Regions from separate parts of the Micromonospora sp. NPDC052213 genome, predicted to be linked through region 2. Evidence: riboswitches for the same ligand, from Rfam matches in the RefSeq annotation. Region 2 holds a riboswitch; the other holds the start of a gene.
The links. Region 2 has a riboswitch for S-adenosylmethionine ahead of AB0L34_RS00975 (aminotransferase class V-fold PLP-dependent enzyme). Riboswitches for the same ligand answer to the same signal wherever they lie in the genome.

Region 1: it holds a riboswitch for S-adenosylmethionine, as region 2 does, so the genes downstream of both, AB0L34_RS24380 (ABC transporter substrate-binding protein) here and AB0L34_RS00975 (aminotransferase class V-fold PLP-dependent enzyme) in region 2, are expected to answer to the same signal.

What each region holds. Positions count from the first base shown of each region.
Region 1 is NZ_JBFAVI010000123.1:8,869-19,591, forward strand. Features, by position in the region: gene AB0L34_RS24350 (amylo-alpha-1,6-glucosidase) at 1-334, opposite strand, end outside; gene AB0L34_RS24355 (glycogen debranching N-terminal domain-containing protein) at 217-927, opposite strand; gene AB0L34_RS24360 (VOC family protein) at 1,232-1,645, opposite strand; gene AB0L34_RS24365 (N-acetylmuramoyl-L-alanine amidase) at 1,765-2,895, opposite strand; gene AB0L34_RS24370 (amino acid ABC transporter ATP-binding protein) at 3,441-4,178, opposite strand; gene AB0L34_RS24375 (amino acid ABC transporter permease) at 4,181-4,966, opposite strand; gene AB0L34_RS24380 (ABC transporter substrate-binding protein) at 5,008-5,862, opposite strand; SAM riboswitch class IV at 6,126-6,237, opposite strand; gene AB0L34_RS24385 (hypothetical protein) at 6,424-6,666, opposite strand; gene AB0L34_RS24390 (hypothetical protein) at 6,618-6,818, opposite strand; gene AB0L34_RS24395 (S8 family peptidase) at 7,057-9,285, opposite strand; gene AB0L34_RS24400 (hypothetical protein) at 9,367-10,116, opposite strand; gene AB0L34_RS24405 (peptidoglycan-binding protein) at 10,260-10,723, opposite strand, start outside.
Region 2 is NZ_JBFAVI010000002.1:41,518-52,240, forward strand. Features, by position in the region: gene AB0L34_RS00950 (ATP-dependent DNA helicase) at 1-1,771, shown strand, start outside; gene AB0L34_RS00955 (AI-2E family transporter) at 1,786-3,084, opposite strand; gene AB0L34_RS00960 (co-chaperone GroES) at 3,245-3,583, shown strand; gene AB0L34_RS00965 (hypothetical protein) at 3,686-3,853, shown strand; gene AB0L34_RS00970 (PrsW family intramembrane metalloprotease) at 3,950-5,455, opposite strand; SAM riboswitch class IV at 5,477-5,598, shown strand; gene AB0L34_RS00975 (aminotransferase class V-fold PLP-dependent enzyme) at 5,645-6,943, shown strand; gene AB0L34_RS00980 (FUSC family protein) at 6,982-8,238, opposite strand; gene AB0L34_RS00985 (metal-dependent phosphohydrolase) at 8,313-8,948, shown strand; gene AB0L34_RS00990 (DUF4031 domain-containing protein) at 8,998-9,321, opposite strand; gene AB0L34_RS00995 (FAD-linked oxidase C-terminal domain-containing protein) at 9,389-10,723, shown strand, end outside.

The DNA of each region.
Region 1 (10,723 bases), on a different contig from region 2:
CGTTGAGCCGCAGGCTGTCCGCCAGCATCGTCGGCCCGGCGAGCAGGGCCTGCCACGACGCGGTCATCGTGTCGCGGCCGAAGATCTCCTGGTAGATCGGCAGGCCGGCCATCGGCGCCGTCGGCCCGGCCGGCTCGCCCAGCGGCAGCACCGCCAGGTCGTCGACCGCGCACCGCCAGGCCGCCGTGACGTCGAAGTTGCTGCTGCTCAGCCGGGTCAGTTCCCGGGCGAGGTGGGCGCGGGCGCGGGCCGCGTCGTCGTCCGGCTCGGCGAAGGTCGGCGGCGGCGCGGCGAGACGCCGTCCCTCGAAGACCGGCTCGACCACGAGTTCCACCCGGCCCGACCCCGGGGCGGCACCGCGACCGCGACCAGGACGGCGTCGTCCACGTACCGGACGGGCGAATCCGCGTGTACGCCGATCGCCACCGCCCGGTCGAGGCCGTCGCACCGGTAGGTCAGGCGCAGCTCGCGGTCGTCGGGGTGCCAGCTCGCGTCGACCGCGCCCGACTGCACCCGGCGGCCGGACTCGGCCTCGCTGGTGTCGGCGAAGTCGGCGGCGAGATCGATCCGCAGTTCCAGTTCCAGCGGCTCCGGGGCGTAGCTGACCACGGTCAGCCGGGTGCGCAGCCCCTCGCCGACGAAGCGCTCCACCAGGAGGTAGGCCGCGCGGGAGGGCAGTGCCTCACCGTCGCCGAGTGCGGCGTACGAGAGCTGGGCGTGGCCGGCGACGTTGGCCGTGCTGAACGGCACCGGCTCGCAGCCGTCCACGGCGAGGCGCTCCGTGCTGAGCACCCGGGTGTTGTGCGCGAAGAAGCCCTGCGGGCCGGCGCCGGTGATCCGGCCGCGCACGTCGGTGACCAGCGTGCTCCAGCCGCTCGCCACGTAGAGCAGATCCGGTCGGACCCGCAGGTTCCGGACGCCGCTCATCGGCCCGGCGGCCGGCGCGGCCTCGGCGTCCGGGGCCGCCGCCGGCGCGGCCCCCGGCAGCCGGAGGGGGCCCCGGCGGGGCGGGCGGCAGGCGGGTGCGGCGGCGTCGCGCTGCCGGCAGGGGTCCCGGCGGCCGGCGCGGCCGGCGGCGTCGACGGCATCGGTGCACCCCCTGACCGGCGGCTGGCGGGCCCGGGCGCGCCGGTGCGGCGCGCCGCGGACCCGTCGGACAGCGGTCGGTACCCGGTCGCGTCGCCGCTACACCTCCGGCCGGCCCGCCGGGCCGCGGGAGCGCTCCCCGGGATCAGCCCTGGGGCTGGCCGATGTCCACCATCCAGCTGGTGCCGAAGCGGTCGACGCACATGCCGAACTCGTCGCCCCACATCTGCTTCTCCAGCGGCATGGTCACCGTGCCGCCGTCGGCGAGCTTCTCCCAGTAGCCGCGCAGCTCGTCGGCGTCGTCGCCGCTGAGGCTGACGGCGACGTTGTTGCCCGGGTTGTGTTCCATCCCCGGCGCGGTGTCCGAGGCCATCAGGGTGTAGCCCCGGTCGGTCTGCAACATCGCGTGCATGATCTTGTCGGCCAGCGCGGGATCGTCGGTGCCGAACTCGCCGAAGGTGCTCATCGACAGCGAGCCGCCGAACACACGCTGGTAGAACTCCATCGCCTCCCGTGCGGTGCCCGGGAAGCTGATGTACGGGTTGAGCCGAGACGCCACAGCACCCTCCTCCGGTCGTGATGGCGTCATCGTCGCAGATCAGGGGCCGGGTGGGGGCGAGGCGCGCCCGCGTTCCGCGGCCCGTGGGAGCGGCAGGCCGTCCCACGGGCCGCGGGCGGTCAGTGCCGGAAGGAGTGGCGCACGACGCCGCCGACGAGGACGCACCACGTGTTGGTGGTGAGCTTGCCGTCGCGGGGCAGGCCGTGCAGCGCCTGGAGGTCCTGGACGGCCTTCTTGGTGGCGTGGTCGTACTCACCGGTGACGGCGACGTCCGCCCACCCCTTGAAGTTGAGCATGAACTGGGCGGCGCTGACCGGGATGCCGGCGGCGTCCTTGTCGAGCTCCGGCGCCAGCGTCTCCCAGGTCGGCGCGGTAAGGGTGGCGTCGACGTCGACCGGGATGCCGTTGCGGTACTGCCAGTCCTGCACGGCCGCGACGGTGGCGGCGTCGAAGACGCTGTTGACCGGCACGGTGTAGCCGCGGTGGGTCAGCAGGTACTGCACGACCCGCACCGACGGCGAGCCGACGAACCGCCACAGGTCCGGCCAGCGGCGGGCCGGCACGTCCGCCAGGTCGGTGTCGAGGGCCTCGAACACCCGGCGGCGCAGGACGGGGAACTGGCGGTAGAAGGCGGCGCCGGGGCACTGCGTGGTGCGGAAGTCCCAGTGCCCGAAGATGTCGTGGGCGTGCAGACCGTACTGCCGGCAGATGGTCGTGCAGAGCTTGACCAGCGAGTCCAGCAACGCCTCCGGCGGCGTCTCGGTGACGTACGTGCCCTCGTTCTCGATGCCGATCGCCCGGCCGTTCTCGCCCGGGCAGTGCGCCGAGATCATCTGCCGGTCGCCGGCCTGCAGCCGCTCCAGGCTGCCCCGGCGCCCCTCCATGACGTATCCACCGCGACTGACGGTGAAGTGCTGGCCGGTGTCGGACCAGCGGTTGCCGTCCATGTGCAGGTCCTGGCAGTCGCGGGCCAGCTTGATCGCCTGCGCCTCGGAGTAGTCGGTGACGTTCGGGAACGCCATGTGGTGCACGATGATCTTGTTGGTGGGGATGGCGCTGACCGACAGCGGGTCCGCCGGCGGACGCGCGCCCCACTCGTCGCAGCTGTAGATCCAGTCCAGGTCGGCGCCGGGGTCCGCCTGCGCGGCGGCCGGGAAGGCGAGTTCGCTTCCGACGACCGCGACCGCGGCGGCGCCGAGGCCGGCCCGCAGCAGGGTCCGACGGTCCAGTTCGGAGTGGTCGAGGTGCATGGCATCTCCTGTGCGGCCGGGTCGGGGGTGGGAAGGGGGTGCGTGAAAGGAAACTCCAGTGGCCGCCTGTGTTGTGGAAGATATTGCCCAGACCTCCGCCGCTGGTCAATAAGGAGTCGTCTGGGTGACCGTCCGTGCCGAGGTTGAGGATCACGGGCAGCGACGCGCAGGTGGCCGTGGGTCGTCGGGTTCTCCGACACCAGGGGTCCCGGCCGGTGGACGAGCCGGCTGCCCGGACCGCCGACAGCGCGGACCGCCAGGGGGCGTCACCAGGCAGCGCAGACCGGTACGGGCGGGTCAGCGGCGTGGACCGGCGTCCGGCCATCCTCCGACAGGGACGCTTCGCCGACGGTCGGGTGATCGGGTCGCACCGAGCGGGGGGACTACGGCACCGCGCGTCCGTACGTCGTCGGGCTCACCGACGGTCAGGCGGTCACGCTGGCGACGAGGTGTTCGGCCGTGCCCCTGACCGCCTCTCCGTCGGATCCACGACTGTCTGGCGTCCCGCGCCTACCTGGTCCTCCCCGGTGGGGCGCCGCGGCGGGTCAGAGCACCTGGGAGAGGAAGCGGCGCAGCCGGGGGTGCTCCGCCCCCTCGAAGATCGCGGCCGGCTCGCCGGCCTCCAACACCACGCCGCGATCCATGAACGCGACGGTGTCGGCGACCTCGCGGGCGAAGCCCATCTCGTGGGTGACCACCACCATCGTCATGCCGCCGGCGGACAGCTCGGCCATCAGCCCCAGCACCCCCTTGACCAGCTCCGGGTCCAGAGCCGAGGTCGCCTCGTCGAAGAGCATCACCTGCGGCCGCAACGCCAGCGCGCGGGCGATCGCGACCCGCTGCTGCTGCCCGCCCGACAGGTGCGCCGGCCGGGCGTCGGCCTTGGCCGCGAGCCCCACCAGCTCCAGGTGGTCGCGGGCGACCGCCGCCGCCTCGTCCTCACCAAGCTTCCTGATCCGGCGCAGCGCGAGGGTGATGTTGCGTAGCACGCTCATGTGCGGGAAGAGGTTGAACTGCTGGAAGACCATGCCGACCCGCTGCCGCAGGGCGTCCGGGTCGTCGCCCAGCACGCTGCGCCCGTCGAGCAGCACGTCGCCCCGGTCGGGCTCGATGAGCCGGTTGATGGCGCGCAGGAGCGTGGACTTGCCCGAGCCGGACGGGCCGATCACGCAGGCCGTCGCGCCCCGCGCGACGTCCAGGTCCACGCCGCGCAGCACCCGGTGCGACCCGAAGGCCAGGTGCACGTCGCGGACGCTCAGGCTCACCGAGGTCGTCGTGTCGATGCTCATCGCTGGTTTCCTCCCGCCGGGCCCGGCAGCGCCAGGTCGAGGTCGTCGTCGGCGTCGGCGTCGGCGGGCGCGGCGGCCTGCCGGCCGTGCCGCAGCCGCCGGTCGATCCAGTTCACGACGTGGGTCAGCGGCACGGTCAGCGCCAGGTAGAACAGGCCGGCCAGCAGCAGCGCCGACTGGTTGCCGGTGTTCGCCGCGTAGTCCTGCCCGATCCGGAACAGCTCCCGCTGGCTGGCCAGCAGGCCGAGGAAGTAGACCAGGCTGGAGTCCTTGATCAGCGCGATCAGCTGGTTCACCCAGGCCGGCAGCACCCGGCGGATGCCCTGCGGCACGATCACCAGGCGCATCGCCTCGCCCCAGGACAGGCCCAGCGCCCGGGCCCCCTCCAACTGGGCGGCCTCCACCGACTGGATGCCGGAGCGGAAGATCTCGCCGATGTAGGCCGCCGCGATCAGCGACAGCGCCAGGATGCCCAGGGGATACGGGTTGGGGCCCCACACCTCCATGCCCAGCGGCGCCAGACCGACGCCGATGAGCAGGATGGTCGCCGCGGCCGGCAGGCCGCGGAACACGTCGGTGTAGACCCGCGCCGGCCAGCGCAACCATCGGGTACGCGAGATGCCGGCGACGGCCAGCCCCATGCCCAGCACCGAGCCGAGCAGGGCGGCGGAGATCGCGAGGATCAGCGTGTTGGGCAGCCCGACCGTCAGCATCTCGGGCAGCGCCTCGCGCATGGAGTCCCAGTCGAAGAAGGTCTCCCACAGGGTGCTCAACGGATCCATCGTGTTCTCCTACCGTCCCGCTCGCTCGTCGTCAGTACGTGTCAGGAGGCGGCCGAGGCCGACGGCACCGGGACGGTGCCGCTGCCCGGCTTGAAGTCGGCGGGGATCGGGCGGCCCGGGTAGTACTGGGCCTGCAGGCGGCTCCACGTGCCGTCGGCGATCACCTCGTCGAGGCCCTTGTTCAGCGCCTCGCGCAGCTTGTCGTTGCCCTTGGCGAAGGCGTACGCCGTCGGGGCCGGGCTGAGCAGCTTCCCCGCCACCTTGATCTTGCCGTTGCTGTCGGCGGCCGACTTGTCGCCGATCTCGGCGGGGGCGATCCAGGCGTCGGCGGTGCCGGCCTTGAGCTGGTTGATCGCGCCGTTGTAGTCGGGCACCCGGACCGGGTCGAGGCCCTCGCCGGTGGCGTAGTCGTCCTGGACGGTGCCCTGGACGACCACGACCCGCTTGCCGGCGAGCTGGTCGAAACCGGTGATCGAGGAATTGGCCGGCACGTCGAGCCCGAAGTAGCCGAAATCGTAGCCGTTGCCGAAGTCGACGGTCTTCCTGCGGGCCTCGGTGATGGTGATCGAGGAGCTGCCGACGTCGAACTTACGGTTGTTGACCTGCGAGAGCAGCGCGGAGAAGTCCGTCCCGACGAACTCGACCTTCAGGCCGACCTTCGCGGCGACCGCGGTGAGCAGGTCGTTGTCGAAGCCGGTGAACTTGCCGTCCTTGAGGTAGACGTTCGGCGGGGCGTCGGTGAGCGTGCCGGTGCGCAGCACCCCCGGCTGGAGCAGGTTGTACGGGTTGTCGGTCGTCTCGGACGCGTCGTCGCCGCAGGCGGTCAGGGCGGTGGCGGCGAGGACGGCGGCGACGCCGAGGGCGGCGGCGCGGGTGAGGGCGGGAAGGAATCGCACAGGTGTCTCCGAAAGGGTCTCCGGCGGCGGGCACGGGCGTGCGTCGCCGGCGGTGCGCCCGGTGGGCGTACCGCTGGGGTGGTCCTGGGAAGGGGGTCTGGTGCGTGGCTAGCGCGGGTCGCCGGGGCGACACGAGGCGCTGCAGACCCGCATCATGTCGACGTGGCGGCGCCGGGTCAACGGCGGCGGGGCCGCGGCGGGGACCGTCGGTACGCAGATGCGGAAGGACATGGCTCTCCTCGGTCGTTGCTGACCTGGGAACCAGGCCACGCTTGCACCGAAGCTGCTCCGGTGCCTGGTCTTCACCCGGGGCACCCCTGCGCGGACGAGGGTTGCCGGCCAGCGAGCCGGGGCTTGACGCTGGCGCTCATGACCTGCCGACGAGGCTAGCAGCCCCCCGTGGTGGCGCGTCCAGCCGCTATGACCACCCTCACGTGGCGCCGCCCCGCGCGAGCGGAGACGGCGCCGACCCCAGCGGCGACCCGGCGGCGAAGCGGGGCCGAGCCCGGTGGCGAACCCACGCCGAACCCGGGCCGAACCGCCGGGCTCGGTCCCGGGCGGTCATTCCTCGATCGCGCCGCCCACGCGCCGCAGGTGCTGCCGGAAGGTGTAGCCGGGGTCGGTGGCCCGGCGGGCGCGGTAGTCGGCGAACCCGGTCTGCTCGCGCAGCGTCTCGCCGGCGACGCCGGCCGCGGCCCCCTCCAGCACCGCCAGGTCGCCGACGCACGCCTCGTCCGTCCGGCCGCCGTTGTCGATCACCAGCACGTCTCCGGGGGCCGCGCCCGCGTACGCCTCCAGGAACACGTCGACGCTGCCGTGGTGGCCACCCGCCCGGCGAGGCGGTGGCCGGGGACGACCGCCCGGATCCCGGCCGGCGCCGCGCGCCGCGGCACGCCCAGCCGTACGCAGGCGTCGGCGATCAGCGGCGTGGACAGGTCGGCGAAACGCTCCGGCATGGGGTCCTCCCGGCGGTGTCCGAGGCGTGGACGGTCATCGTAGGAAGGCCGGCCCGCGCGGCGGCCAGGTCCAATCCGGACCCGCTGGCCCGGCCGACGACGATCGTGACCGCAAGGGCGGGCGCCCCCGGCGCCGGCGAAAGCCGTGCCGTGTGCGGGGCCGGCAACGGATGCCGGGGCCCCGACTGGAGTTCAGCCGGGGCCCCGGTGTGGGGGTGCGCTGGTGGCGCCGTTGCCGCTAGAGCGTCAGCGTCCAGGTGTTGAGGTAGCCGGTGTCGCCGGAGGCGGCGTCCCGCACCCGCAGCTTCCAGGTGCCGTTGCGGGCCTCGGAGGAGAGGTTGACGGTGTAGGTCTGGTTGATGTTGTCGGTCGAGCCGCCGGTGCGGTTGTGCAGGGTGTAGGCGGTGCCGTCGGGGGCGATGAGGCTGACGACGAGGTCACCGATGTAGGTGTGGACGATGTTCACGGCGACAGTGCTGGTGGCGGAGGCGTTGCCGGAGCAGCCGCTGATGGTGATCGAGCTCTCCACCGTGGTGTTGTCGCCGATGCTGACGTCGGTGCCGTTCGTGCCGGTGCAGCCCGGGGGCGTCCCGCCGACCAGGTTGAGCGTCCAGGTGTTGAGGTAGCCGGTGTCGCCGGAGGCGGCGTCCTGCACCCGCAGCTTCCAGGTGCCGTTGGCGGCCTCGCCGGAGAGGTTGACGGTGTAGGTCTGGTTGATGTTGTCGGTCGAGCTGCCGGTGCGGTTGTGCAGGGTGTAGGCGGTGCCGTCGGGGGCGATGAGGCTGACGACGAGGTCACCGATGTAGGTGTGGACGATGTTCACGGCGACGGTGCTGGTGGCGGAGGCGTTGCCGGAGCAGCCGCTGATGGTGATCGAGCTCTCCACCGTGGTGTTGTCGCCGATGCTGACGTCGGTGCCGTTGGTCTGCGAGCAGCCGGGCGGCCCGTTGACCGTCAACGTGTACGACGCGGTCTGGGTGGTGACCGTGCCGGTGCCGGTGACGGTCACCGCGTAGGTGCCCGGCGCGGTGGTGCCGGTGGTGGAGATGGTCATCGTGGCGGAGTTGCCGGAGGTGACCGACGACGGGCTGAAGCTCGCCGTGGCTCCGGCGGGCAGGCCGCTGGCGGAGAACGTCACGTTCTGCGCGCCGCCGACCGTGGTGGTGGTGCCGACGGTCGCGGTGACCGCGCTGCCCGGGTTGACCGTTCCGGAGGTCGGCGACACCGACATGGCGAAGTCCTGCGTCGGCGTGCTGATGTTGCCGATGTAGAGCAGCTTGTTCGGTGAGCCGGTGCCCGGGTTGGTGACCTTGCCGTTGGTCGCGTCGTTGACGAGCTTGTCGCGGACCTGCTGCGGGGTGTACGACGGGTTGGCGGCGAGGACCAGCGCGGCCGCACCGGCCACGTGCGGGGTGGCCATCGACGTGCCGCTGATGGTGTTGGTGGCGCTGTCGCCGGTGTGCCACGCCGAGGTGATCGACGAGCCCGGGGCGAAGATGTCCAGGCAGGTGCCGATGTTGGAGTAGTCGGCCCGGGCGTCGGTGCTGGTCGTCGCCCCCACGGTGATCGCGTTGGGGGTGCTGGCCGGCGAGACACCGCAGGCGTCGGCGGAGTAGTCGTTGCCGGCCGCGATGGCGTAGCTGACGCCGTCGGCGATGGAGGCGGTCACCGCGTCGTTGACGGCCTGGTCCTTCCCGCCGCCGAGGCTCATGTTGGCCACCGCCAGCTCGCCGGGGTCGTGGTCGCCGGTGACCCAGTCGATGCCGGCGATCACCCCGGCGTACGTGCCACTGCCCCCGCAGTCGAGGACCCGGACGCCGACCAGGGTGGCGTTCTTGGCCATGCCGTACGCGGTGCCGCCCACAGTGCCCGCGACGTGGGTGCCGTGGCCGTTGCAGTCGTCGGCCGAGCCGCCGTCGACCGAGTCGAAACCGGTGACCGCGCGGCCACCGAAGTCGCTGTGCGAGAACCGGATGCCGGTGTCGATGATGTACGCCCGGACGCCGGAGCCGCCGTTCGGGTAGGTGTAGGAGTTGTTCAACGGCAGGTCGCGCTGGTCACTGCGGTCCAGGCCCCACGACGGGGTGGGGCTCTGCGTACCGGAGATCCGTACGACGTGGTTCTGCTGGACGTACTTCACCGACGGGTCGGCGGCCAGCCGCCGGGCCTGCGCGGCGGACATCCGGGCCTCGAACCCGCGCACCGTGTGCTGGAAGGTTCGGGCGACGGTGCCGTCGTGCCGACCGGCCAGGGCGCGGGCGTTGCCCGTGACCTCGGCCCGGGTCACCGCGGTGTCCTTGAACACCACGATGTACGAGCCGGAGACCGCGGTGGCGCCGCCGGCCTGGAGGATCTGCCCCTCGGCGGGAGCGGCGGTCGCTGGGGTGCCGAACGCCACCGCGGCGGCGACCGCGGCTGTTGCGACGCCCAGACGCCAGTGGCGCCTGGACGGGCGGGGGAGTGTCATCGGTCGTCCCTCTCCTGACGCCGGATCCCGTGCGGGGGGTGGTGCAGAGATCCGGGAATGTCGATCTGGTCGGAGGTGATGCTAGACGGCGATGCATTCGAATGTATAGATGAAAGAATTTCCGCGTTTCCTGCTGATTCCACGCGGATGTGAAGGACTTGCCATGCCGACACGCCTGTTTTTTCGACCTCGGTCGAGGGCGGCGTCCCACTCGTCGAGTAGCGGCCGGGAGTCCACGTGTCGGCCCGGTCGCCGACGCTCCTGCCGGATTGTCGGCCGTGGTGTCGCGCCGCGGCGGTCACCGCTGCGGCACGCCCGGCGGCGGCTCCGGCCCGAAGTGCACCCCCGCGATCGGGCCGCCGGGCGGCAGGAGGATCTCGAGCATCCGCTGCCGCCCGTCCGACTCCTGCCCGGGGCGGTCATGGTGACGCGGGTCTCGGCGTCCGCGGCCGGTCGGGGAAGGGCGTCGTCCTCCCGTTCCGCCCGCAGGGCGACGAGGTCGGTGACCTGGTCGGCGAGCTGCCCGAGCACGGCCTCCAGACCCATGGGGTTGGTCAGGTAGAGCTGCGGCATCGTCGCCGAGAACTCCCCGACCAGCCGGTCGCCCTCGTTCTGCCGGGCCTCGATCCGGTACGGCGGCGCGGCGTCGAGCGCCTCGGTGATCGCGGCGCAGTACGCCTCGCGGGCCTTGTGGAGGAGGCCGCGCAGCCGTGGCTCGAACGGGGGGAGGTACTGGCCCGGCCGGGCGAGGTCGGCCAGTTGGCGCAGGGTCGAGCCGAGCGCCACGGTCACCGCCCAGGCCATCTCCACGCCCCGGACCCGGCGCGCCATCGCCCGCGCGGTGGGCGCCGGCGCGGCGACCGCGCCTCACCATGGACATTCCGGTCATCGATTGCGCGCCCCGGGTCGTGGGCACGACCCGGGGCGGTTCGGTACGGGTGCGGGACCGGGGCGACCCGGTTCCGCACCGCGGATCAGTAGGTGACGCGTACGCCCATCTCGGCCCAGGTGAGCCGGCCGACGATGCCGTCGTCGGTGAGCCCCCGCATCCGCTGGTACCAGCGGACCCCCGCCTCGGTCTTCGCGTCGAAGCGGGTGCCCGGCGGTCCGCACCGCCGCGCGCCGACGAACCGCTTGACGTACGCCACGTCCTCGCCGGTGCTGCCGACGCGGACCGTGCGCGACCCCGGGGCCCGGCCTGCCGGCTGCGGCGCCGGCGGCCTGGTGGCGCTGCGGAGAGCGGTCAGGGTCTTCGGTCCGACGACGGCGTCGACCGTCAGCTTCTTCGACTTCTGGAAGGTCCGGACCCAGGCGGTGGTCTTCGGCCCGAACACGCCGTCGGCGGTGAGGCGGGCGCCCAGCCGGTTGGCGAGGGTCTGCAACTCCCGCACGTCGCTGCCCTTGCAGCCCGCCTGCAGGACCCGGTCGCCGAGCTTGG
Region 2 (10,723 bases):
CCTCTGCCTGGCCCGGCTGGACAACTCCACGGAGGACGAGCCGGAGGACACGCTCTTCGACGCCCCGGCGGCGCGCCCCGGCGGCGGCACGAAGTGGCTCGGCGAGGCCGGGCGGCTCGGCAAGCAGATCCAGCGGCTGCGCGACTGGGCGGAGAAGACCGACACCGGCGACCGGGACGAGCTGGACCCGGGCGTCGACGACCAGGCGTGGCGGCTGGTCTCCATGCCGGCCCGGGAGTGCGTCGGCGCGGCCCGCTGCCCGTTCGGCGCGGAGTGCTTCGCCGAGGCATCCCGCGCCCGGGCCCGCGAGGCCGACATCGTCGTCACCAACCACAGCCTGCTGGCCGTGGACATGCTCGCCGGCCGGCACATCGTGCCGCCGCACAAGCTGCTCATCGTGGACGAGGCGCACGAGCTGGCCGACCGCGTCTCCTCGGCCGCCCAGGCCGAGCTGGTGCCGGAACTGATCGACCGCTCCGCGAAGCGGGCCCGCCCACTGCTGCGCCCGGATACCGCCGAGTCGCTCACCGCGGCCGGCGACGCCCTGGCGGTCGGGCTGGCGGAGGCGCCGGCCGGGCGGATCACCTCCGGGTTGCCGGCCGCGCTGCGCGAGGCGTGCACCCTGCTCGACGCGGCCACCCGGGCGGCGCTCGACGGCATCGGCGAGATCAAGGCCGACGACCCCGATCCGGTGCGCAAGCAGCAGGCCAAAGCGGTGCTCGACGAGCTCTCCGCCACCGCCCAGCGGCTGCTGGAAGAGGCCGACCACGACGTGGCCTGGGTGGAGAAGAACGACAACACCGGCCGCCGCGCGCTGGTGGTCGCGCCGCTGTCGGTCGCCGGCACCCTCGCCACCCACCTGTACGACGAGCGCACGGTGGTCGCCACCTCGGCGACCCTGACGCTCGGCGGCCGGTTCGACACGGTGGCCCGGGCGCTCGGGCTGGAGGCGCCCCCGGCCGACCCGCCGTCACCGGCCGCCGCGGCCCTGGCCGCCCGGGCCGCCGGCCGCTCCGACCAGGCGGGCCGCGCCGGGTCCACGCCGACCGCCGGGGCCGGGCCGGCGACCGGCACACCGGGGGTGCCGGCGACGTCGGGGCCCGGGTGGCGCTCGCTCGACGTCGGATCGCCGTTCGACTACGCGCGGCAGGGCATCCTCTACGTCGCCGCGCACCTGCCCCGGCCCAGCGTCTCCGGGCTGCCCGACGCGGCCGGCGAGGAGCTGCTCGCGCTGGTCACCGCGCTCGGCGGGCGTACGCTCGGCCTCTTCTCCTCGCGACGGGCCGCGCAGCAGGCGGCGGAGCTGCTGCGCGCGCGGACCGACCTGCCCGTCCTGCTGCAGGGCGAGGAGGCGCTGCCGCTGCTGGTGCGCCGGTTCCGGGAGGAGAAGGCGAGCTGCCTGTTCGGGGTGATGTCGCTGTGGCAGGGCGTCGACGTGCCGGGCGACTCCTGCCAGCTGGTGGTCATCGACCGGCTGCCCTTCCCCCGGCCGGACGAGCCGCTCGCGGCGGCCCGGGCCGCCGCGGTCGACGCCAACGGCGGGTCCGGTTTCGCCGCGGTGAGCGTGCCGATCGCCGCGGTCCGGCTGGCGCAGGGGGTGGGGCGGCTGATCCGGTCGACCGGCGACAAGGGCGTGGTCGCGGTGCTCGACTCGCGGCTGGAGACCGCGCGGGGCTACGGAGCCTTCCTGCGCCGCTCGCTGCCGCCGTTCTGGTACACCACCCGGCCGGAGGTCGCCCGCGGCGCCCTCGAACGCCTCGCCAAGGTCTGACCCGCCCCGGCGGGTCAGGGGGCCTTGGAGGCGACGACGACGGCGTCGGGCGGGGTGTCCGGAACGGTGCGGGCGGCGAGCCGGCGGACGGCCGTGTTCAGCACGGCGATCAGCGGCACCGAGACGAGCGCGCCGGTGATCCCGGCGAGGACCACGCCGGCCGCGATCCCGATGATCACCGCGAGCGGGTGGATGGCCACCGCGCGCCCCATGATCAGTGGCTGGAGGAGGTGCCCCTCCACCTGCTGCACCCCGATCACCACGCCGAGGATGATCAACGCGGTCACCAGGCCGCTGTCGACCAGCGCGACCAGGACCGCGACGACGCCCGACAGGGTCGCCCCGACGATCGGGATGAACGCCCCGAGGAAGACCAGCGCGGCGAGCGGGAAGGCGAACGGGATGTCGAAGACGACCAGGAAGATGCCGATGCCGACCGCGTCGATGAAGGCGACCAGCACGGTCGCGCGTACGTAGGCGACCAGGGTCGACCAGGAGGCCCGACCGGCGTCGTCGACCTTCCAACGGGCGGCCACCGGCAGCAGCCGGACCAGGAAGCGCCAGATCCGGTTGCCGTCACGCAGGAAGAAGAAGGTGGCGAAGAGCACCAGCAGCGTGCCGGTCAGCACCTCGGCCAGCGTCGCGGCCGTGGAGAGGGCGCCGCTGGTGAGCTTCTCGGTGTTGTCGTTGACCCACTTCTGGCCCTCTTCGATGTAGCGGTCGAGCTGGCCGTCGGAGAGGTGCAGCGGGCCCGTCTTGAGCCAGTCCTGGATCTGCCGGACGCCCTCCGACGACTTCTTGCTCAGCTCCGGCACGCCCTGGATGAACTCGTTCACCACCAGGGTCAGCGTGCCGATCACCGCGGCCAGGCCACCGACCAGCACCACCGCCGTCGCCAGCGAGCGGGGGAAGCGGGCCCGCAGCAGCCAGCCGACGGCCGGCGCGAGCAGCGCCGAGAGCAGCAGCGCGACCGCCAGCGGGATGACCACGATCTTGATGGTGCCGACGATCTTCATCAGCGCCCAGGCGACGCCGCCGATCACGATCAGCCGCCACGACCAGGCGGCGGCGATCCGCAGCCCGTGCGGCACGTCGGCGTCGTCCCGGCTGGAGGTGGAGGTGTGCACCGCCGCCGGCGCCTCCGCCCCGACCACGGTCGCCGACGGCGCCGCCGCCGGCCCCGGGGACGCCGGCGAGGCCACCCCGGCCGGCTCGGAAGCGTCGACCGGGTCCGTACGACGGGGGCGCACCGATTCCCGGCCCGACTCGTACGCGCGACGGAGCCGTCCGCGTACCCGCTCGAAGCGGCTCAAGCGCACCTCCTGGCTTCAGAACCTGGCCGTGCCCGCCCCGGTGGGCGGACAGGATACGTCCGACCACGCCACCGTAGGGCAGTTCCGCCACCCAGTGCCCCCCGCCCCCGGCGCGTAACCGCTCACGGTCGCCCGACCGGGACACGGTAGCGTTTCCGGCGTGACCGCCGACAAGAATCTCGACTCCGGCCTGCCGATCCGCCTGCTGCACGACCGCGTGCTGGTGCGGATGGAGGGGAGCGAGGGTGAGCGCCGCTCCACCGCCGGCATCGTGATCCCGGCGACCGCCGCCGTGGGCAAGCGGCTCGCCTGGGCCACCGCTGTCGGGGTGGGGCCGAACGTCCGCGCCATCGTCTCGGGCGACCGGGTCCTGTTCGACCCGGACGACCGCTCGGAGGTCGAGCTGCACGGCCGCGGGTACGTGCTGCTGCGCGAGCGCGACGTGCACGCCGTGGCCGCCGAGCGCGTGGAGGACAACTCCACCGGCCTCTACCTCTGAGCCCTCCCCGCCCGCCCCGCCGCGCGCGGCTGCGGGCGCCGGTGTCGTTTGCGGCGCTCCCGGCCGGGAAGCCAGCCGCACCACCGGCCCTGGGGAGGGACGATGCCGGTATTCGTGAAGAAGCTGCTGCTCTGGGGAAGCGTCGCGTTCCTGATCTACTTCATGGCGTTCCGGCCCGAGGGCGCGGCCGAGATGTTCAAGGCGATCGGGGCGGGGCTGATGGCGATGGCGCAGGGCCTCGGCGACTTCCTCACCAGCCTGATGACCTGACGACCCGGGCCACCAGGAAGCGACCCGGGGCGCCGCCCCAGCGGTGACCGCCGGCCGGGAGCGGGTCAGTGGTGGCCGGGCGGCCGGGGACCGGAGTCAGTGGTGGCCGGGCGGCCAGGGACCCGCGGGTCGCGCGCCGGGCCAGCCGGGCGGGCCGTAGCCGGGGGCCCCGTAGCCGGCGGGGAAGGCCGGGGGCGGCGGGGCGAGCACCACCGGGATCGGCACCACCGGCTCGTCCGGCGCCTCGACCGTCCGCTGCGAGCCGTCCGGGAACCGCAGGTGGTAGCGGTGCCCGTCCCAGATCCCGGCCGGCGCCTGCGGATCCCTCCCCACGAAGAACGACCGGTACGCGGCGATCGCCTCCAGCAGCTCCCGTTCCTCCCGCGCCGTCCGTTCCCGGTCCACCGGCCTGCGGTCCAGGCCGCGCAGCGCGCCGTCGCGCAGCAGCGCCAGCCGGGTCGCCGCGAACTGGTAGCCGCGCATGGCCCGCACGCCGGCGTCCCCGGCCACCCGCTTGGCCCACACCCGGGCCGCGTGCCGTCGCCCCAGGCTGCTCAGCGCCGCCACCTCCGGCGGGGTCAGCCAGCCGGCCCGAACGTAGTCCGGCAGGGTGCGCTCGGTGAGCCGCCCCTCCCAGGCCCGCAGCCACAGGGCCAGCCCGACCATGCCGAAGAAGATCGGCACCATCACGCCGATGAAGCCGTACAGCATGATCAACGCCTCACCGGTGGCCTGGGTGAGCGTGGGCAGCAGGTTCCACAGGCCGTGCAGCATCATCGCCAGCAGCAGGCCGGCGATCGGGGCGAGCACCCGGACGCGCCGGTCGGCGGTGCGGGCGGCGATGCCCAGCCCGACCCCGGTCATCGAGGTGAACAGCGGGTGGGCGAAGCCGAAGAGCAGGATCCGGACGATGAAGATCGCGATGACCTGCTGCGTGCCGGTCGCCGGGCCGTACCGCTCGACGCCGGTGGCGTAGCCGTAGCCGCCCAGGTAGAGGATGTTCTCCACCATGGCGAACCCGATCGCGGAGAGCCCGCAGTAGACCAGGGCGTCGGTGATCCCGGAGATCTCCCGTCGGCGGAAGATCAGCAGCAGGATCGGCCCGAGCGCCTTGGTGAGCTCCTCGATGAACGGCGCGACCAGCACCGCCGTCAGCGCGGTCGGCAGCCCCCAGTCGTCGAAGAGCCCGGACGAGAACTCGTTGACGGTCAGCGAGGCGGCGGTCGAGACGAACGCGCCCCAGGCGAAGCAGAAGATCAGGTATTTCAGCGGTTCCGGTTCGTACCGGTCGAGCCAGAGGAAACAGCCCACCAGCACCGGAACCGGCAGGATCGCCGCGACCAGGCCGATCAGCAGCGCCTGCACGCCGAGGCTCTCGCCGAGCGTGAAGACCATGAACACCGCGCAGGCGGCGATCAGCAGGACGACCCCGGCCAGCACCAGGGCCCGCCGCCAGCCCAGCCGGCGCAGCGGCATCCGGGGAGCGGCCGCGCCCGACGGCGGGACGGCGGGCACGGTCGGCGACGACGGCAGGGGTGCGCCGGGCGGGGTGTCGGCCATGCGGTCAGCGTAGTCACCCCCGGCCGGCTGGACCGGGCGCATCCGCGCGCTATGCTGCCGGCAGGTCACGAGCGCCAGCGTCAAGCCCCGGCTTGCTGGCCGGCAACCCTCGTCGAGGTTCGCGGTGGGGTGCCCCGGGTGATGACCGGGCCCGGCCCGATTCGCGTGCCGGGCAAGCGCGGACCCCGCCCGGTGTGCCCACCCGGGGTCCCCGGACCCGGAGGTCGGCCGATGACCGTCACCCTCGTACCCCCGCCCGCGCCGCACCCGACGCGGGCCGCGCCGCCGCCCGCGGCCGCCGGGCCGCTCGACGTGCTCGGCGTGCCGGGCCAGGTCAACCTGGACTACGCGGCCACCGCGCCGTGCGCGCGGGCCGCCGCCGACGCGGTGGCCGAGCTGCTCCCCTGGTACGCCAGCGTGCATCGCGGCGCGGGGGCGCTGTCGCGGCGCTGCACCCTCGCCTACGAGCGCGCCCGGCAGACCGTCGGCGACTTCTTCGGCGCCCGCGCCGGCGACCACGTGATCTTCACCCGCAACACCACGGACGCGCTGAACCTGCTGGCCCGGGTGCTGCCCGCCGGCACCACGGTGGTGACCTTCGGCGGGGAGCACCACGCGAACCTGCTGCCCTGGCCGCGCGGATCGGTCCGGCTGCCGGTGCCGCGGGAGCCGGCCGAGGCGGTCCGGGCGCTGGCCGCCGCCCTCGCCGAGCTGCGCCGGCCGGGCGCGGCGGGGGGCCCCGGCGCCGACCACCGCCCGCCCGTGCTCGTCGCGGTGACCGGGGCGAGCAACGTGACCGGCGAGCTCTGGCCGGTGGCGGAGCTGGCCCGGGTGGCCCGGCGGCACGGGGCCCGGATCGCCGTGGACGCCGCGCAGCTCGCCCCGCACGCGCCGGTGGACGTCGCTGCCCTCGACGTCGACTACCTCGCGGTCTCCGGCCACAAGCTGTACGCGCCGTTCGGCGCGGGGGTGCTCGTCGGGCGGGCGGACTGGCTGGACGCCGCGCCGCCGTACCTGGCCGGCGGGGGCGCCACCGGTCACGTCGGCGCGGCCACCCACGACGTACGCTGGGCGACCGGACCGGCCCGGCACGAGGCGGGCACGCCGAATCTGCTCGGCGCGGTCGCCCTCGCGGCGGTCTGCGGCGCCCTGGCCGGGGCCGACCGGGCGGCGTTGCACGACGCCGAGCAGGCCCTGCTGGCCCGGCTGCGCCGCGGCCTGGCGGCCCTGCCGCACGTGGTCGAGCTGCGCACCTTCGGGCCGGACGCGCCGCGGGTGGGCATCGTGTCGTTCGTGGTGGCCGGCCGGGACTCGGCGGACGTGGCGGCGGACCTGGCCGGCAACCACGACATCGGGGTGCGCGACGGCCTCTTCTGCGCCCACCCGCTGGCCCGGCGACTGCTCGCCGAGGCGGCGGCGCGCAGCGGCCGGCGGGACCTGCCGCCGACCGCCCTGCGCGCGAGCGTCGGCCTGGGCAGCACGGCGGAACACGTGGACCGGCTGCTCGCCGCCCTCGCCGCGGCGGCCTGAACGACCGCCGCCGGTCGGCTGACCCGCGGGCCGGCGGGTCAGCCGACCGGCGGGGCGGTGGGCGGCTTCGGGGCGGCGGCGGGCTCGGCCTGTCCGCTCGGGGTGTCCTGCTCGCCGAAGGACTCCCGGACCAGGCGGTTCGCCTCCTCCTGGCTGATCCCGGAGGCCACCAGCAGGTCGCTGGCCGTGGTGCGCACCTGCGCGATCACCACGCTGCCGGAGAAGCCCACCCCCTCGCCGTACGCCCGGCCGGCCTCGCTGACCGCGCGCAGCGCCCGCTCCCGTGCCTTCTCCGGCTCCTCGCCGACGGCGAACTCGTGCTTGAGCAGACGTACCGACTCGGCGAGGTGGGCCGCCGCATCCGGCATCGGCTCCGGCACGGGCTCCTCGTCCTCGATCATGGTGACCGCGCGCCGGATCAGCGTGCCGGCGTTGCGCATCGCCCGGTCGATCGGGTCGGCGGCCTCGGCGTAGTGGGTGAGTTCGTCCCGCCGGTGCCACCGGGCCGGCGAGAGGACGGCGGTCTCCTTCGCCCCCTCGATCGCCTCGGTGAAGGTGGACAGCTCCTCCTGGTTGTTGCGCAGCCGGTCCAGGGCCCGTTGGGCCTTGTCCCGGTCCCGTTCGCGGAGGGCGTCGGCGGTGTCGTCGAGCTGGGCGGCGAGCAGGTCCAGCGCCGGCCGGGCGGCCCGGTTGATCACCCGGAGCGGATTGAGCGGCAGCAGGACCGAGGTGACCAGCAACGCGATCCCGCCGCCGACGAACGCGTCGACGAACCGGGGGATCTCCAGGTTCGCGGTCTTCGGGCTCAGCGTGACGATCAGCACGGCCGTGGCCGCTGCCTGGATGACGATGGACACGCTGGCGCCGGCGAAGATGGTCAGCACGATCGACCCGGTCACCACGAGGCCGAGCTGCCACGCCCCGGTGCCGACCAGGTAGATGAGGAAGTCGCCCACGGCGACCCCGATCGCCACCCCTAGGATCAGCTCCACCGTGCGGCGGAGCCGCTGGCCGACCGAGGCGGCGAGGGTGCCGACTGCGGAGATCGGCGCGAACACCGGCTCCGGGTTGCCCAGCAGATTGTGCGCCGCCCACCAGGACAGGCCGGCGGCGAGGCCGGCCTGCACGGCCAGGCCCCACGCCATCCGCACCCGGTGCAGCCGGTCGTGCAGGGTCGCCCTGCCACGGTGCCGCAGCTTCTCCATCGCGTCGGCGATGCGGGCCGCGTCGATGTCCGTTCCGCCGTCGCGGCGGATGGCGCGCCGCACCAGCGAGAGTCGACGGTCCCGGGCCACGGCCATGGCGGGGACTACCCGTACCGGGGCGGGTGAATCCTCCGTGTCGGCGGCGGTGCGGCAGACTCGGCCGCATGGCCGACCTTCTCGACCGGTGGCGGGCGGCGGCCCGGGGCGCCGGGGCGACCGACGCGGCGGAGCGGGACCGGGCCGGGGCGGAGCTGCTGGCGCGCTGGCGGGAACCGCACCGGCATTACCACACGGTCGCCCACCTGACCGTCGTCCTCGACGTGGTCGACGCGCACGCGCCGTCCGCCGCGCGGCCGGACCTGGTGCGCCTCGCGGCCTGGTGCCACGACGCGATCTACGATCCGCGCGCCGAGGGCGACGCCAACGAGCGGGACAGCGCGGCGCTCGCCGACGCCCTGCTCACCCGGTCGGGGCTGCCGGCCGACGCCGTGGCCGAGGTCCGCCGGCTGGTCCTGCTCACCGCCGGGCACGCCGTCGACCCGGGCGACGCCGACGGCGCGCTGCTCTGCGACGCCGACCTCGCCGTCCTGGCCGCGCCACCCGCGGCGTACGACCACTACGCCGCCGCGATCCGCCGGGAGTACGCGCACGTGCCCGACCCGGCCTTCCGGGCCGGCCGCGCCCGGGTGCTCGCCGGGCTGCTCGCCCTGCCGGCCCTGTTCCGGCTGCCGCCGCTGGCCACCCGCTGGGAAGCCCGGGCCCGCGCCAACCTCACCCGCGAACTGGCCACCCTCCACTGACTCCCGGCCCCCACCCCCGCGCAGTTTCGGCCCTGGCGAGAGCCGTGGGTCACCGCGTGGGGAGGGCCGGAACCGCAAGATCGCCGGAGGGGCGGGCGGCGGGGGTGCGGGGGCGGGTCAGGTGCTTCGGTCGGCGCAGGCCGGCCTGCCGGAGCAGGCGCACGAGTTCCCGGCTCGGCACCACCCGGGCACCCAGCCAGACCGCCGCGGCGAACCGCTCGGCGGGAATGTCGTAGTGGTCCCGGTCGAAACCCCGGCGGGGCACCCCCAGCGCCTCGGCGAAGGCGTGCACCTCGGCGTGGGAGACGTCGCTGATCAGGTGGGACCAGAGCCGCCCCCGCCACGGCCAGGCGGGCCGGTCCAGGTAGAGCATGCCGGCCAAGGTACCCGGTGCGCGGGCCGGTTGTCGGTCGCGCGCGGCCGACCGTAGCCTCGGCGGCATGGCCGGACCCCCTCTCCTCGACGACCTGCGGGCGGCGCTCGGCGACGACGCCGTGCTGACCGACCCGGACCTGCTCCGGATGCACGAACGGGACGAGGCGGACCTCTGCGCCGCCGGCACGCCCCTGGTGGTCGTCCGTCCCCGCGATACCGCCCAGGTCTCCGCCGTGCTGCGGGCGGCCGCCCGGCACGGCGTGCCGGTGGTGCCGCAGGGGGCGCGGACCGGGTTGGCCGGCGCGGCCAACGCGGTCGACGGCGCGGTGGTCCTCAGCACGGTCGCGATGGACGCCATCCTGGAGATCGACCCGGTGAGCCGGATCGCCGTGGTGCAGCCCGGCGTGGTCAACGCGACGCTCGCCGCCGCGGTGGCGAAGCAGGGGCTGTGGTACCCGCCCGACCCCGGCTCGTGGGAGTCCTCCACCATCGGCGGCAACGTCGCCACCAACGCGGGCGGCATGTGCTGCGTCAAGTACGGCGTCACCACCGAGTACGTCCTCGGCCTGGAGGTGGTGCTCGCCTCCGGCGAGGTGCTGCGCACCGGCCGCCGCACGGCCAAGGGCGTCGCCGGGTACGACCTCACCCGGCTCTTCGTCGGCTCCGAGGGCACCCTGGGCGTGATCACCGAGGTGACCGTCGCGCTGCGGCCCGCCCCGGCGGAGTCGCTGACCATGGTGGCGGTCTTCCCGTCCACCGCCGCGGCCGGCGCGGCCGTCGCCGAGATCGCCGCCCGGGGCCTCTCCCCCAGCCTGCTGGAGCTGCTGGACCAGACCCACCTGCGGGCGATCGAGGCGTACCGGCCGATGGGCCTGCGGACGGACGCGCAGGCGCTGCTGCTGGCCGCCGCCGACACCGGCGGCCGGGCGGCCGACGAGCTGGCCGGGCTGGCCGCGGTCTGCGAGGCGGCCGGCGCCGACGAGGTCTACGCGGCCACCGACGCCGTGGAGGCGGCCGCCCTGTTGCAGGCCCGCCGGCTCGCGCACCCGGCCATGGAGAGGTTCGCCGCGGACGCCTACCCGGGCGGCAACGGCGGCCTGGTCATCGACGACGTGGCGGTGCCCCGGGGCGCGCTGGCGGCGCTACTGGACGGGGTGGCCCGGATCGCGGCGGAATGCGACGTGCCGATCGGCGTCGTCGGGCACGCCGGCGACGGCAACATGCACCCGAACATCGTGGTGGACCGGGCCGACCCGGCGAGCCTGGAACGCGGCCGGCGCGCCTTCGACGAGATCATGAGACTCGGCCTGGAGCTGGGCGGCACCTGCACCGGCGAGCACGGCGTGGGCCTGCTCAAGCGGGACTGGCTGGCCCGCGAGATCGGCCCGGTGGGCGTCGCC